4 regions of the Phytobacter sp. V69 genome follow, and region 1 is predicted to be linked to each of the others. Evidence: predicted binding sites of a transcription regulator. Region 1 holds the regulator's gene; each other region holds the start of a gene.
The links. The regulator CRP, encoded in region 1, controls carbon source genes, mostly activating them, when cyclic AMP is high. The targets are predictions, from matches to a motif close to ATGTGANNNNNNTCACAT.
Positions count from the first base shown of each region.

Region 2: epd (erythrose-4-phosphate dehydrogenase) is a predicted target of CRP. The motif match lies at 1,612-1,629, and genes of this name have one in related genera.
Region 3: ACSZPU_RS06985 (arabinose ABC transporter substrate-binding protein) is a predicted target of CRP. The motif match lies at 953-970, and genes of this name have one in related genera.
Region 4: ACSZPU_RS13880 (PTS sugar transporter subunit IIB) is a predicted target of CRP. The motif match lies at 1,982-1,999, and genes of this name have one in related genera.

Region 1 covers NZ_CBFFRL010000068.1:5,620-8,754, forward strand. The annotation lists gene ACSZPU_RS11785 (YccS/YhfK family putative transporter) at 1-1,527, opposite strand, end outside; gene crp (cAMP-activated global transcriptional regulator CRP) at 1,581-2,213, opposite strand; gene ACSZPU_RS11795 (OsmC family protein) at 2,524-2,928, shown strand; gene ACSZPU_RS11800 (phosphoribulokinase) at 3,039-3,135, opposite strand, start outside.
Region 2 covers NZ_CBFFRL010000064.1:20,092-23,226, reverse strand. The annotation lists gene ACSZPU_RS11285 (zinc-binding dehydrogenase) at 1-192, shown strand, start outside; gene ACSZPU_RS11280 (MltR family transcriptional regulator) at 270-779, shown strand; partial or broken gene ACSZPU_RS11275 (nucleoside/nucleotide kinase family protein) at 776-1,501, shown strand; gene epd (erythrose-4-phosphate dehydrogenase) at 1,821-2,840, shown strand; gene pgk (phosphoglycerate kinase) at 2,889-3,135, shown strand, end outside.
Region 3 covers NZ_CBFFRL010000034.1:1,629-4,763, reverse strand. The annotation lists gene ACSZPU_RS06990 (DJ-1/PfpI family protein) at 239-796, shown strand; gene ACSZPU_RS06985 (arabinose ABC transporter substrate-binding protein) at 1,114-2,103, shown strand; gene araG (L-arabinose ABC transporter ATP-binding protein AraG) at 2,176-3,135, shown strand, end outside.
Region 4 covers NZ_CBFFRL010000088.1:12,869-16,003, forward strand. The annotation lists gene ACSZPU_RS13875 (methyl-accepting chemotaxis protein) at 1-1,292, opposite strand, end outside; gene ACSZPU_RS13880 (PTS sugar transporter subunit IIB) at 1,614-1,928, opposite strand; gene ACSZPU_RS13885 (DUF2946 domain-containing protein) at 2,147-2,608, shown strand; gene ACSZPU_RS13890 (TonB-dependent copper receptor) at 2,735-3,135, shown strand, end outside.

The DNA.
Region 1 (3,135 bases):
TTGCCACTGGGGCCACAGCCAGACAACACCGCCAAAAGCGATCAGGCAGCCGATCAGCGTGTCGATAAGACGGGCAACGATAAACTGCTCGCCGTTCAGCGTGAGCAACTGGAGTGTATACACCGCGGTGAGAGTAAAGCCGACCATCGCCCAGCCGTAGCTTTTGCGGATAATCAGGTAGCTCACCAGCGTCACCATCAGCATTGCCGCCAGCGTGAAACCTTCCGGTACGTGGTAGTGCAGCGTTGCGCCGGCAATGATCAATCCGGCCATGGTGCCTGCCGCCCGATGCAGAATGCGTACCCGCGTGGCACCGTAGCCGTTTTGCGTGACAAACATCACCGTCATCATGATCCAGTAAGGCTTGGGCAGATGGAGCGCGCTGCCCATCAGGCTGGCAATGCTGAGCATGACGCTTATCCGCGCCGCATTGCGAAAGGCAGCGGATTTCAACGACAGATAACTTTTGAAGGCAGGGAGCAGCGGCAGGCGGCGCTGCTTCTCAGCCATCAGGTCGCGAACATAGAGTGGACGCTGGGTGCGCAAAACGCGGGCTATCTGGCTGAAATGCCAGGCGCAGAACTGTCCAACCGGGTTATCCGGGTGCTGACGGGCGATTTTCTCCAGCGCGCCTATCTGCTTATCCATATTGAAACGCCGGGGATAGCGATGATAGAGAATGTCATCGGCGAGCACCCGTAACCGCGCGGCGACGGTTTGCGCATTCCAGCGGATAACCTCTTCAGCGTGGCTGCGTTCAACCAGCTCCTGAACCTCTTGCGGTTGATGGAGGCTGACGGAGATATGCTCTTGCAAATCCAGCGCGACCTGGAACATACGCAGCAACCGCTTGTAATCGTTGTTCTTATTGGCCGCCAGCATATGCAACTGCTGGTAGCTCTGGCTTATCATATCCACCGCTTTTTGCTGGCGTGCCAGCAGCGGCGGGAGGGCTTTTTCCGGATCGGCGTGTTGCGTCAGCAGGCTGTATTTTGCTTCACAGTAGTCCGCCAACTGGCGATAGAGCAGGCTTAACGATTCGCGCAGCGGCTGTTCCCGCCAGAGCCAGAACCAGAAGGCGTTAAACGCGCCGTACCACAGGGTGCCGAGCCCATAAATCAGCAACGGTTCCCAGACGGGCATATTCCCGGCGAGGCTTAAGGTAAAGATGGCCGCAATGAGCGAGGCGGGCAGCAGGCGTCCGTGCAAGGCGCTGATTTCCGCCGTGACGCCAAGCAATAGCGTGAGTCCGGTCAGGATCAGCGGCAAGGGGATATTTTGTGTCAGTAACAACTGTACCGTAAGGCTGCTGCCAGCAAAAAGTGAACCGCCAACGATCAGGCGTTTAAAGAAACGTTTGTGCGGTGTATCCAGACCGGCAATATTGCAGCAGGCAGGAACAAGAGAGAACAGCAGACCGAGATCGAGACGCCCGATAAGCAGGCCAACGGTCACAGGGAGGCATAACACCAGCGTTTGTCGCAGTGCATAGTTGATTTCGGGGTGATAAATCAGCCTGCGCCACATGGGGAATAGAGACAAAAACGGCGCATCGCTAAGTACGATGCGCCGCTTGAGAATTAACGTGTACCGTACACGACGATAGTTTTGCCGTGTGCAGAGATCAGGTTTTGATCTTCCAACATTTTCAGGATACGTCCCACAGTTTCACGGGAACAGCCGACGATCTGACCAATTTCCTGACGAGTAATTTTAATTTGCATACCGTCCGGGTGGGTCATTGCATCCGGTTGTTTCGCCAGATTCAGCAGCGTCTGTGCAATGCGGCCCGTCACATCAAGGAATGCGAGGTTGCCGACTTTTTCTGATGTAACCTGCAGACGACGCGCCATCTGAGAAGACAAGCGCATCAGAATATCCGGGTTCACCTGAATGAGCTGACGGAATTTTTTGTAGGAGATTTCGGCCACTTCACAAGCTGTCTTGGCGCGTACCCATGCACTACGCTCCTGACCCTCTTCGAACAGACCCAGTTCACCGATAAAATCTCCCTGGTTAAGGTAAGAGAGGATCATCTCTTTACCTTCTTCATCCTTGATTAGCACAGCCACTGAGCCTTTGACGATGTAATACAACGTTTCCGCTTTTTCACCCTGGTGAATCAGCGTGCTCTTCGACGGGTACTTATGAATGTGGCAATGAGACAAGAACCATTCGAGAGTCGGGTCTGTTTGCGGTTTGCCAAGCACCATGCGCGGTTATCCTCTGTTATAAGCTGGCTCCAGACGCTGGATTCACACAACGCGTCCGGGGTTGCAATCTATCTTCCCGATAGCTGGGAAGTGGACCGTCAGACATGCCTGCGGCCTGTAATATGTGATGTCCTCTGCATACATGCTAAACGTCAATGTATATCACTGTAGCATCCAGATTGTTTTAGCATAGCTTTTGCTGCCTGTCTCCTGGTGTCTCGCTTCAGCTTGACGCAGGTCGCCTTCCGTTGCGACTTTTCTTATGTGCGCGTAATCTGTAAAGAAAATTGCAACTCCGGAGTTAATTAAAATGCAAGCTCGTGTGAAATGGGTAGAAGGTTTAACGTTCCTTGGCGAGTCTGCGTCCGGGCACCAGATCCTGATGGACGGTAACTCAGGCGACAAGGCACCAAGCCCGATGGAAATGGTGCTGATGGCGGCAGGCGGATGCAGCGCTATTGATGTTGTCTCTATCCTGCAAAAAGGGCGTCACGACGTGACAGACTGCGAAGTGAAGCTAACGTCAGAGCGTCGTGAAGAGGCTCCGCGCCTGTTCACGCATATTAATTTGCACTTCATCGTGACCGGCAAAGCGCTGAAAGATGCCGCGGTTTCGCGTGCGGTGGATCTCTCCGCCGAGAAGTACTGCTCTGTGGCATTGATGCTGGAGAAAGCGGTAAATATCACACACTCGTATGAAGTGATCGAAGCCTGATGTGTTGCCGGAGGCGATCTCCGGCACTTTCAGCATCCGACATTTCCCCTGTGGCGCTGCGCTAACCGGGGCTACATCGGGCGGAAGCAGATTTTCTGTTTGCCAGAAAACTACTCGATCTTCTTACCTTCCATCAGCCGTTGTACCAGCGGCGTCATGATGAGTTCCATCGCCAGCCCCATTTTCCCGCCCGGCACCACCAGAGTA
Region 2 (3,135 bases), on a different contig from region 1:
AAGAAGCTTATCTATAACGGTGTCACCATGCCGTTGACCGCCATCAGCGATTTTGCCCGAAAAGGTCAAACCGATCCGCTGTTCCGTGAGTTGGATCGTCTGGTGAGAACAACGCATGGTATCTGGAACGAGCAGGCCGAGAAATACCTGTTGGCGCACTTTGGTGTCGATGTAGGGGAAGCTGCGCAATGATGCGTCTGATCTAAGGTATAGAACGTCCCCGTAATATTATAAACTCAGTTAATGACGGGTGAGTTTTCGGAATATCAATGACGACGCTGACAGAAGATGACGTGCTGGAAAAGCTCAATGCGCAAGTAGACCTGGCCACCTTTATGGCGGCTGCGAATGAAATATTGCTGCAGGCCATTAAGCAATTCCTGCCGTCATTATTCGTGAATAACGATGAAGAAATCGTCGAGTATGCGGTTAAGCCATTGCTGGCGCAGAGTGGTCCGCTTGATGATATTGATGTCGCACTAAGGCTGATTTACGCGCTGGGTAAAATCGATAAATGGTTATATGCGGATATTATGCATTTTTCGCAATTTCACCATTACCTTGCGAGCCAGGATGAGTTCCCCGGTTTCGCCAGCGACATGTGCTGGGATTTTATTAATAACGTCAACACCATTACGCGCAATACCACGCTGTATAATTCACTGAAATCGATGAAGTTCGCCGACTTTGTCATCTATTCTGAATCGCGCTTTATTGCAATGACGAAAACCACGCTGGCCTTAGCGGTAACAAGCATATTAAAGGAACTGGACCCGTGATAATTACCTTGCCCGTCAATGGATTCGATGTCACAGCCCACTATAGCGATGAAGAAGTAGAAACGGTGCATAAGCCGCTACTTACATATCTGGCGCAACTCCATCAACATACCTCCCGTTTTCGTACCATTATTTTTCTGAGTGCTCCGCCGGGCACTGGCAAATCGACATTGGGCGCATTCTGGATGTGGCTTGCCGCGCGTATGCCCGAACTCCCGCCGATACAGATGTTGCCAATGGACGGTTTTCACCATTACAACGGTTGGCTTGAGCAGCATCATCTGCGGGCAAAAAAAGGTGCACCGGAAACGTTTGACGTGGACAAACTCGCGCTAAATTTGCAGCGCATCCGCCACCAGGCAGGCGACTGGCCGCAATACAGCAGACAAAGTCACGAACCGATAGAGTCTGCCATTGATGTGACCGCTCCGTTGGTTATTGTCGAGGGGAATTGGCTGCTTCTGAATGAACCTCGCTGGGCATCATTGCGCCAGTAATGTGATTTGTCGTTGTTTATTCGTGCGCCTGCCAGCGCGCTGCGTGAGCGTCTGATTGCGCGCAAATGTGCAGGAGGAGCATCGCAAGAAGAGGCGCTGGCATTTTATCAGTGTACTGACGGGCCGAATGTCGAGCTCGTTCTAACACGTAGCGTGCCTGCCAGGATAACGCTTGAGATGGACGAGCAGGGTGGTTATCGATTCGCCACTCCTCCGGGTATGTAATGTTGCGCCTGGCATCGCTCTGCATTCGCCGGATTGACACTGAATGAACGGGCTGTCTGTAGGCAGCCTATTCTCTGTCTGGAATAATTTTGCAGCCTCTGGTTGAGAAAATGTGACGTACGTCAGATAAATGGTCGCCAGGGCTGGACATGGATTCCTTTTATTCCGCGTTTCGCTTATGCTAGCTGAAGCGTTTCAGTCGCTTAAATGTTCGACAATTAATCAATCAAACGCAGTTTGTGACAGGTGAGGTTCCCCTGTAAAGGTTGCTGCATTACTCTGTGAGCCACCTCAAATTGGGTAACCTTGCAGGAGATCTATGAGCGTACGCATAGCGATTAATGGCTTCGGTCGCATCGGGCGCAACGTGGTTCGTGCTTTGTATGAATCCGGGCGTCGTGCGGAAGTCACCGTGGTGGCAATCAATGAACTGGCAGATGCAGCAGGCATGGCCCATTTGTTGAAATATGACACCAGCCACGGGCGTTTCGCGTGGGATGTGCATCAGGAGCGCGAGCAGCTGTTTGTCGGTGAAGACGCGATTCGTATTCTTCATCAGCGCGATATTGCCGCGCTTCCCTGGCGTGAGCTGGGCGTTGATGTGGTGCTCGATTGCACCGGCGTCTTTGGCAGCCGTGCCGATGGCGAAGCGCATCTGGCGGCGGGAACGAAGAAAGTGCTGTTCTCGCATCCCGGCGGTAACGATCTCGACGCGACGGTCGTCTTTGGCGTCAATCAGGATGCCTTAAAGTCTGACGATCGTATTGTGTCTAACGCCTCCTGCACCACGAACTGCATTATTCCGATTATTAAGCTTCTCGACGACGCGTGGGGAATTGAATCGGGTACTGTCACCACGATCCACTCCGCAATGCACGATCAGCAGGTGATTGACGCCTATCATCCTGATTTACGTCGTACGCGTGCGGCCAGCCAGTCGATCATTCCTGTGGACACGAAACTGGCGGCGGGGATCACCCGTATTTTCCCGCAATTTCATGACCGATTTGAGGCGATTGCGGTCCGCGTGCCGACCATAAATGTGACGGCAATCGACCTGAGCGTGACGGTGAAAAATCCGGTAAAAGCGTGTGAAGTCAACGCGTTGCTGCAAAAAGCAGCACAGGGAACATTTCATGGTATAGTTGACTATACGGAATTACCGTTGGTCTCAACAGATTTTAACCATGACCCGCACAGTGCCATTGTTGATGGCACACAAACACGGGTCAGTGGTGCGCACCTTATTAAAACCCTGGTGTGGTGCGATAACGAATGGGGCTTTGCTAACCGAATGCTCGACACGACGTTAGAGATGGCCGCAAAAGGTTTCAGGTAGGGTGCACTTGTGCCCGCAAAACTTTATGAATCATTGAGAGGATTCACCATGTCTGTAATTAAGATGACCGATCTGGATTTGGCAGGTAAACGCGTTTTCATCCGTGCGGATCTGAACGTACCGGTTAAAGATGGCAAAGTGACCAGCGATGCGCGTATCCGTGCTTCTTTGCCGACCATCGAGCTGGCGCTGAAACAAGGCGCGAAAGTGATGGTTACCTCCCACCTGGGTCGTCCGACCGAAGGCGAGTACAACGAAGAGTTCTCTCTGCTGCCGGTTGTTAATTACCTGAAAG
Region 3 (3,135 bases), on a different contig from region 1:
TTTGGATGATCCTTTTTTTATTCTGTTATATCTGCTCATTTTTTATTATTTTCGGTGTGAATAATTCACCGGGCAATAATAGATATTTTGTTCAACGTACTGATAATTCGCCGGTTGTATAAAAAGTGACAGGTTGTGTATAGCAAACGGCAAGAGTGTGACCTGTGGGTGATTTTGAAACAGTGTTTTGATTTATTGTAAGGACAATTATTTACAAAAACAGGGTAAGGAGTCCGTAATGAAAAAAGTGGCGGTGCTGTTGGCGCCAGGGTTTGAAGAGGCAGAAGCGATCATAACCATCGACATTCTGCGTCGCCTGCATATCGAGGTTGAGACGCTGGCCTGCGCAGAGTCCCGTGCGGTGGTGAGCTATCACAATATTCCGATGGTGGCAGACAGCACGCTGACCGAGCGCGCTGAAACGCTGTACGACGCCGTGGTACTCCCTGGCGGCCCACAGGGCAGCGTAAACCTTGCCGCCAATGCTGATGTCATCGCGTTTGTTAAACATCATGATGCGCAAAACAAGCTGATCTGCCCAATTTGCTCTGCTGCTGCCAGAGTGCTCGGCGGCAATGATCTGCTGAATGGCCGCCGCTACGTCTGTTCCGGCGAGCTGTGGCAGGAGGTTAAAAACGGTGAGTATATCGATGCTCCGGTAGTGGAAGACCGCAACCTGCTGAGCGGTAAAGGTCTGGGGCACGCCTTTGATTTCGCGTTTGCTCTGTCGGCACGTCTGTTAGGTGATGAAGCGCCTGTTCGCGATCACGCTGAGCACATTTATTACCGTTGGTAATCTGTACACCCCGATACACCCTGTATCGGGGGACAAGGATATCCGAGCTGAGGCTATGGATCATTCTGCTAACACCCTTCTAATTTGTACGACAAATACCCTCATTTTTATGTCTAAAACCGCTGAATTTATGTACGGAATTACTGTAATTCTGCGGTGTGATATTGCTCTCCTATGGAGAATCAATTTCCCGCTAAAACTACTGCCAGCACAGGTGTTCAGGGAAGTTCGGAACCTAATGCATTGTTTTATTACCTTTTAAATTAACCGGTAGTTATTTTTCCCTACATAAAAGAAAGTCAAAGCTGGAGTTAACCATGCACAAATTCACTAAAGCGTTAGCAGCCATTGGTCTGGCTGCCGTTATGTCACAATCCGCTATTGCTGAAACGATGAAACTGGGCTTTTTGGTCAAACAGCCGGAAGAACCCTGGTTCCAGACCGAATGGAAATTCGCCGATAAGGCAGGCAAAGATTTAGGGTTTGAGGTGATTAAAATTGCCGTTCCGGACGGTGAAAAAACCCTGAACGCCATCGATAGCCTGGCAGCGAGCGGGGCGAAAGGTTTCGTTATCTGTACTCCGGACCCGAAACTGGGGTCGGCGATTGTTGCCAAGGCCAAAGGCTATGACATGAAAGTCATCACCGTGGATGACCAGTTCGTCAACGCCAAAGGCGAACCAATGACCAGCGTTCCTCTGGTCATGATGGCGGCCAGTGAAATCGGCGCACGTCAGGGCCAGGAACTCTATAAAGAGATGCAAAAACGCGGGTGGGATGTGAAAACAACCGGCGTGATGGCGATCACCGCCAACGAACTGGATACCGCGCGTCGCCGTACCACCGGTTCAATGGATGCGTTGAAAGCCGCAGGCTTCCCGGAAAAACAAATTTATCAGGTCCCGACAAAATCTAACGACATCCCCGGCGCCTTTGATGCCGGTAACTCCCTGCTGGTGCAGCATCCAGAAGTCAAACACTGGCTGGTACTCGGCATGAACGATAACACCGTCCTCGGCGGCGTGCGTGCAACCGAAGGTCAGGGCTTTAAAGCGGGCGATGTGATTGGTATCGGTATCAACGGCGTGGATGCGGTTAGCGAACTGTCCAAAGCACAGGCGACCGGCTTCTATGGTTCGCTGCTGCCAAGCCCGGACGTTCACGGCTACAAAACCAGCGAACTGCTTTACAACTGGGTCACCAAAGGTGTTGAGCCGCCGAAATTCACTGCGGTTACCGATGTGGTGCTGATCACCCGCGATAACTTCAAAGAAGAGCTGGCGAAAAAAGGGTTAGGCGTGAAGTAAATCTCTGATGGTTGTGCCCTCCCGCAGTCGGGGGAGGGCCAGAAGTACACTGAACTGATTCACGGAGACGTTATGCAAGACTCTACTCCTTATCTTTCCTTCCGCGGCATTGGCAAGACGTTCCCCGGCGTCAAGGCCCTGAGTGATATCAGCTTTGACTGTCATGCCGGTCAGATCCACGCGTTGATGGGGGAGAATGGCGCGGGTAAGTCGACCCTGCTGAAAATTCTCAGCGGTAATTACGCGCCGACAACCGGTACGCTGGCCATTAAAGGCCAGGAGATGGCCTTCGCGGATACCACGGCGGCGCTCAATGCGGGTGTGGCTATCATCTACCAGGAACTGCATCTGGTACCGGAAATGACGGTGGCGGAGAATATCTATCTCGGCCAGTTACCCCATAAAAGCGGAATTGTTAACCGCTCACTCCTTAATTACGAAGCGGGTCTGCAACTGAAACACCTCGGGCTGGATATTGACCCACAGACGCCGCTCAAATATCTCTCCATCGGCCAGTGGCAGATGGTGGAAATCGCCAAGGCGCTGGCCCGTAATGCCAAGATTATCGCCTTTGATGAACCGACCAGCTCATTGTCGGCGCGCGAAATCGCAAACCTGTTTAGGGTGATTCGCGAGCTGCGCAAAGAAGGGCGCGTCATTTTATATGTCTCTCACCGTATGGAAGAGATCTTCTCCCTCAGCGATGCCATCACCGTTTTCAAAGACGGCCGCTACGTGCAGACGTTTACGGATATGCAGCAGGTCAACCATGACCAGCTGGTGCAGGCGATGGTGGGCCGCGAGCTGGGTGATATCTACGGCTGGCAAGCGCGCGATTACGGTGAGGAGCGGCTACGCCTCGATCAGGTCAAAGCCCCCGGCGTACGAACGCCCATTAGCCTGACGGTACGCAGTGGGGAAATTGTTGGTCTGTTCGGTCTGGTTGGGGCCGGGCGCAGTGAGTTAATGAAGGGATTGTTCGGCGGTACGCGCATTACTGAAGGGCAGGTCTTTATTGACGGGGCTGCGGTC
Region 4 (3,135 bases), on a different contig from region 1:
CCGTTATCCACGCGCTCGATACTGTCCATAATCAGCGTCTTAATCTCTTTTGCCGCAGATGCCGAACGCTGAGCCAGTGAGCGCACTTCCCCCGCAACCACCGCAAAGCCCCGGCCCTGCTCCCCTGCCCGCGCCGCTTCCACCGCCGCGTTCAGCGCCAGGATATTGGTCTGGAAGGTGATGCCATCAATCACCGCGATAATCTCGCTAATTTTGCGTGAGCTTTGGCTGATCTCATCCATCGTTCGCACGATGTTCTCGATCGCCTCACCTCCTTTCGCGGCAATTTCGCTGGCGGTCGTCGCCTGCTGATTGGTGACCCGCACCGTATCCGCATTCTGACGAATCGCCTGACCGATTTGCTCCATCGATGCGGCCGTTTGCTGCAAACTGGCCGCCTGCTGCTCGGTGCGCTGGCTCAAATCGGTGCTTCCCTCCGCCACGCCATTTGCCCCTGCCGAAATAGACTCACTGCTTTCCCTCACCTGATTGACGATACCGCTCAGGCTTTGTCGCATCTCATCCATCCCGGCCAGCAGGCTGGTGCTGTCATGCGGGGCAAGCGTAATACGGGTCGCCAGATTTCCCTGCGCAATCTCATGGACCACCTGCAACGCATAGGCCGGTTCGCCTCCCAACTGGCGCTTAATGTAGCGCGTGGAAAGCCAGGCAATTGCCACTCCCAGCAATGTCGCCACAGCGGCAATGATCAGCAGAACATTCCCCGCAGAACGCGCGCTTGCGGTGGAGACCGCCGCCGCCGAAGTCGTACTGGCCTGCTGGGTCTGAATCATGCCGGAGATCTCTTCAAACAGACGCACCTGCAGAGGCTGCATCTTCTCCACCGCCATCGATTGGGCGTCCAGCATCTGTCCGTTCTTCGCCAGCCCCACCGTCTGGCGTACCACATTGACGTACTCTACCTGGGTGGTTTTAAAGTTGCTCAGCATATTTTGTACGTCAGCCTCCTGCACATTCGCCTGCAACTGTGCCACCAGCTCGTCATTGCGTTTGATCGACAGTTCGGTCAGCTTCTCCTCTTCCATCTGGCTCTTTTCATCATCCTGAAACACCATGATGAAAGTGGCCTTGGTGGCGTTATTGAGGTTGTCCTTTAGCGCCTGCATCGACAGCAGGTTGGTCAAATGGTATTTCTCGTAAAACTCAATGTGTTTACTGGTGTTAATCAATTCAGCCCGACCAAAAATCGCTACCAACAAACCAATAGCGATAATCGCGGCAAAACCGGTGCCCAACAGCGCACCCAGAGAGAAATGTCTTTTTAGTCGCATATATCCCTCGATCAATGAATCCTCAACATCTTAACGGCGCTTTGCATCACTCCCGCAGAACGCAATTGCACGCACAGGAATGCGTAATAGCGAACAGGGTTAATATACGTAGCGTAAAAAACGGGGGAAAATATGAAATAGCGATGGTTTGAATAAACGGACAGGTTGCACCAGGGCAGGCGGCTGGATGAGCAGGAACAGAGAGGACTACCTACATTAACATCTTATTTTTCACCAGGATAGAAAACACACCAGCGCACTGCTGGCTCATCCCTGAGCCACTCCTTCGTAAGCTCAATATGGAAATGTTCACATAACAATTTAATCAACCAGTTCCTCCATTCGATCAATGGCAAATTTTAATATTTTCTCTGCATCGATGGCGGCATACGGATAGCCATCAATAACCTCAATATGTTGTCCTTCTTTAATCGCCTTTTTCAGTTCTTCTTTTTTATATTGAATATGCGGCGCAACCAGGAAGCAATCAAAAGCAGGCGCCACGCTGGCGAATGCATCTGACCCTATTCCGCTAATTTGAATCTGATACATATGTGCGTCTGCAACATCCTGCATTTTTTTAGCCAGCGTTACCGCCGTGTTACCAAACAGGCAACATATTAATAACCTTTTCATGATGGTACCCTCCTGGACGTTACCGATACGCTATCCCTGCCCAATAGCAAAAAATGAGCACTACATCACTTTTTTTAGATATATGCGTTTAAAAGTTAACCAACTTGCCTTAACCCATCCCACGTACAAAATCATCACCCCAGCGAATAAATCATCTGTAACAACTGAGATGAGAATAAGATACACTTACGCCTCATAAACCGTGTGGTGGGTATTTTTTGTACGGACGCAGCGTCATCCTGAGGTCAGGCGCATGGCTTGCGCTACTGGCGATGGTCATGGTGTTTATTGCCCCGGCGATCTCTAAATCGCTGATGCAAACCCGTGCCTGCGAACACCACACGTCAATGCCTGCCATGGATATGTCCCACGAACACCATAAAATGGCAGACATGACCGATATGCCAGAACCGGCAACCTGCCACGACGGTATAATGATGCACTCGCTGCTGATGCCGGATACCGGGCAGTCGCCGATGGAGCAAATCGCCTGCGGATACTGCCAGCTGCTGGTTCATCTCCCGGTTATTCTGTTTATCTTCGCGGTCCTGCTGCGCCTTCTCGCCCTGCTCGCCCGCTGGATCCCTTTTACCGACTATCGCTGTCCGCGGATATTCCGCGCCTGGACGCCACAGCGCGCCCGCGCCCCGCCACTGTCGTCGTTCCACTTTTCCCTTTAACACGTTATCTGTCACTCACAGGTCAGTGATTCGGCTGCGCGCATTCGCAAGCTGGATACGTCTTGTTGGCGATCCCCGTTTCTATGGGGTGAACAAGACACGCCTGTACGACCTTAAGGCAATAAAATGGAATTACGACACGTTACGCGCACGCCGCTGGCCACTCTGGTGCTGACGGCCTGCTTCGCCTGTACCGCTCAGGCCGAAGAACAACACAACCATGATGAAATGAGCAACGACGGGGTGATGATCGTCACCGCACCGGTTACCTCTCCGTTGACCATCGTGACCTCGCCGAAAACGCCGCGTCAGCCGGTGCCCGCCAGCGACGGCTCAGATTACCTGAAAACCATCCCCGGTTTTTCGCAAATCCGCAACGGCGGCACCAACGGTGACCCGGTGTTTCGCGGCATGTTTGGCTCGCGCCTGCGCATCATGACCAACAACGGCGAGATGCTCGGTGCCTGCCCCGCCCGTATGGACGCGCCCACCTCCTACATTTCGCCGGAAAGCTTTGATGTCCTGAC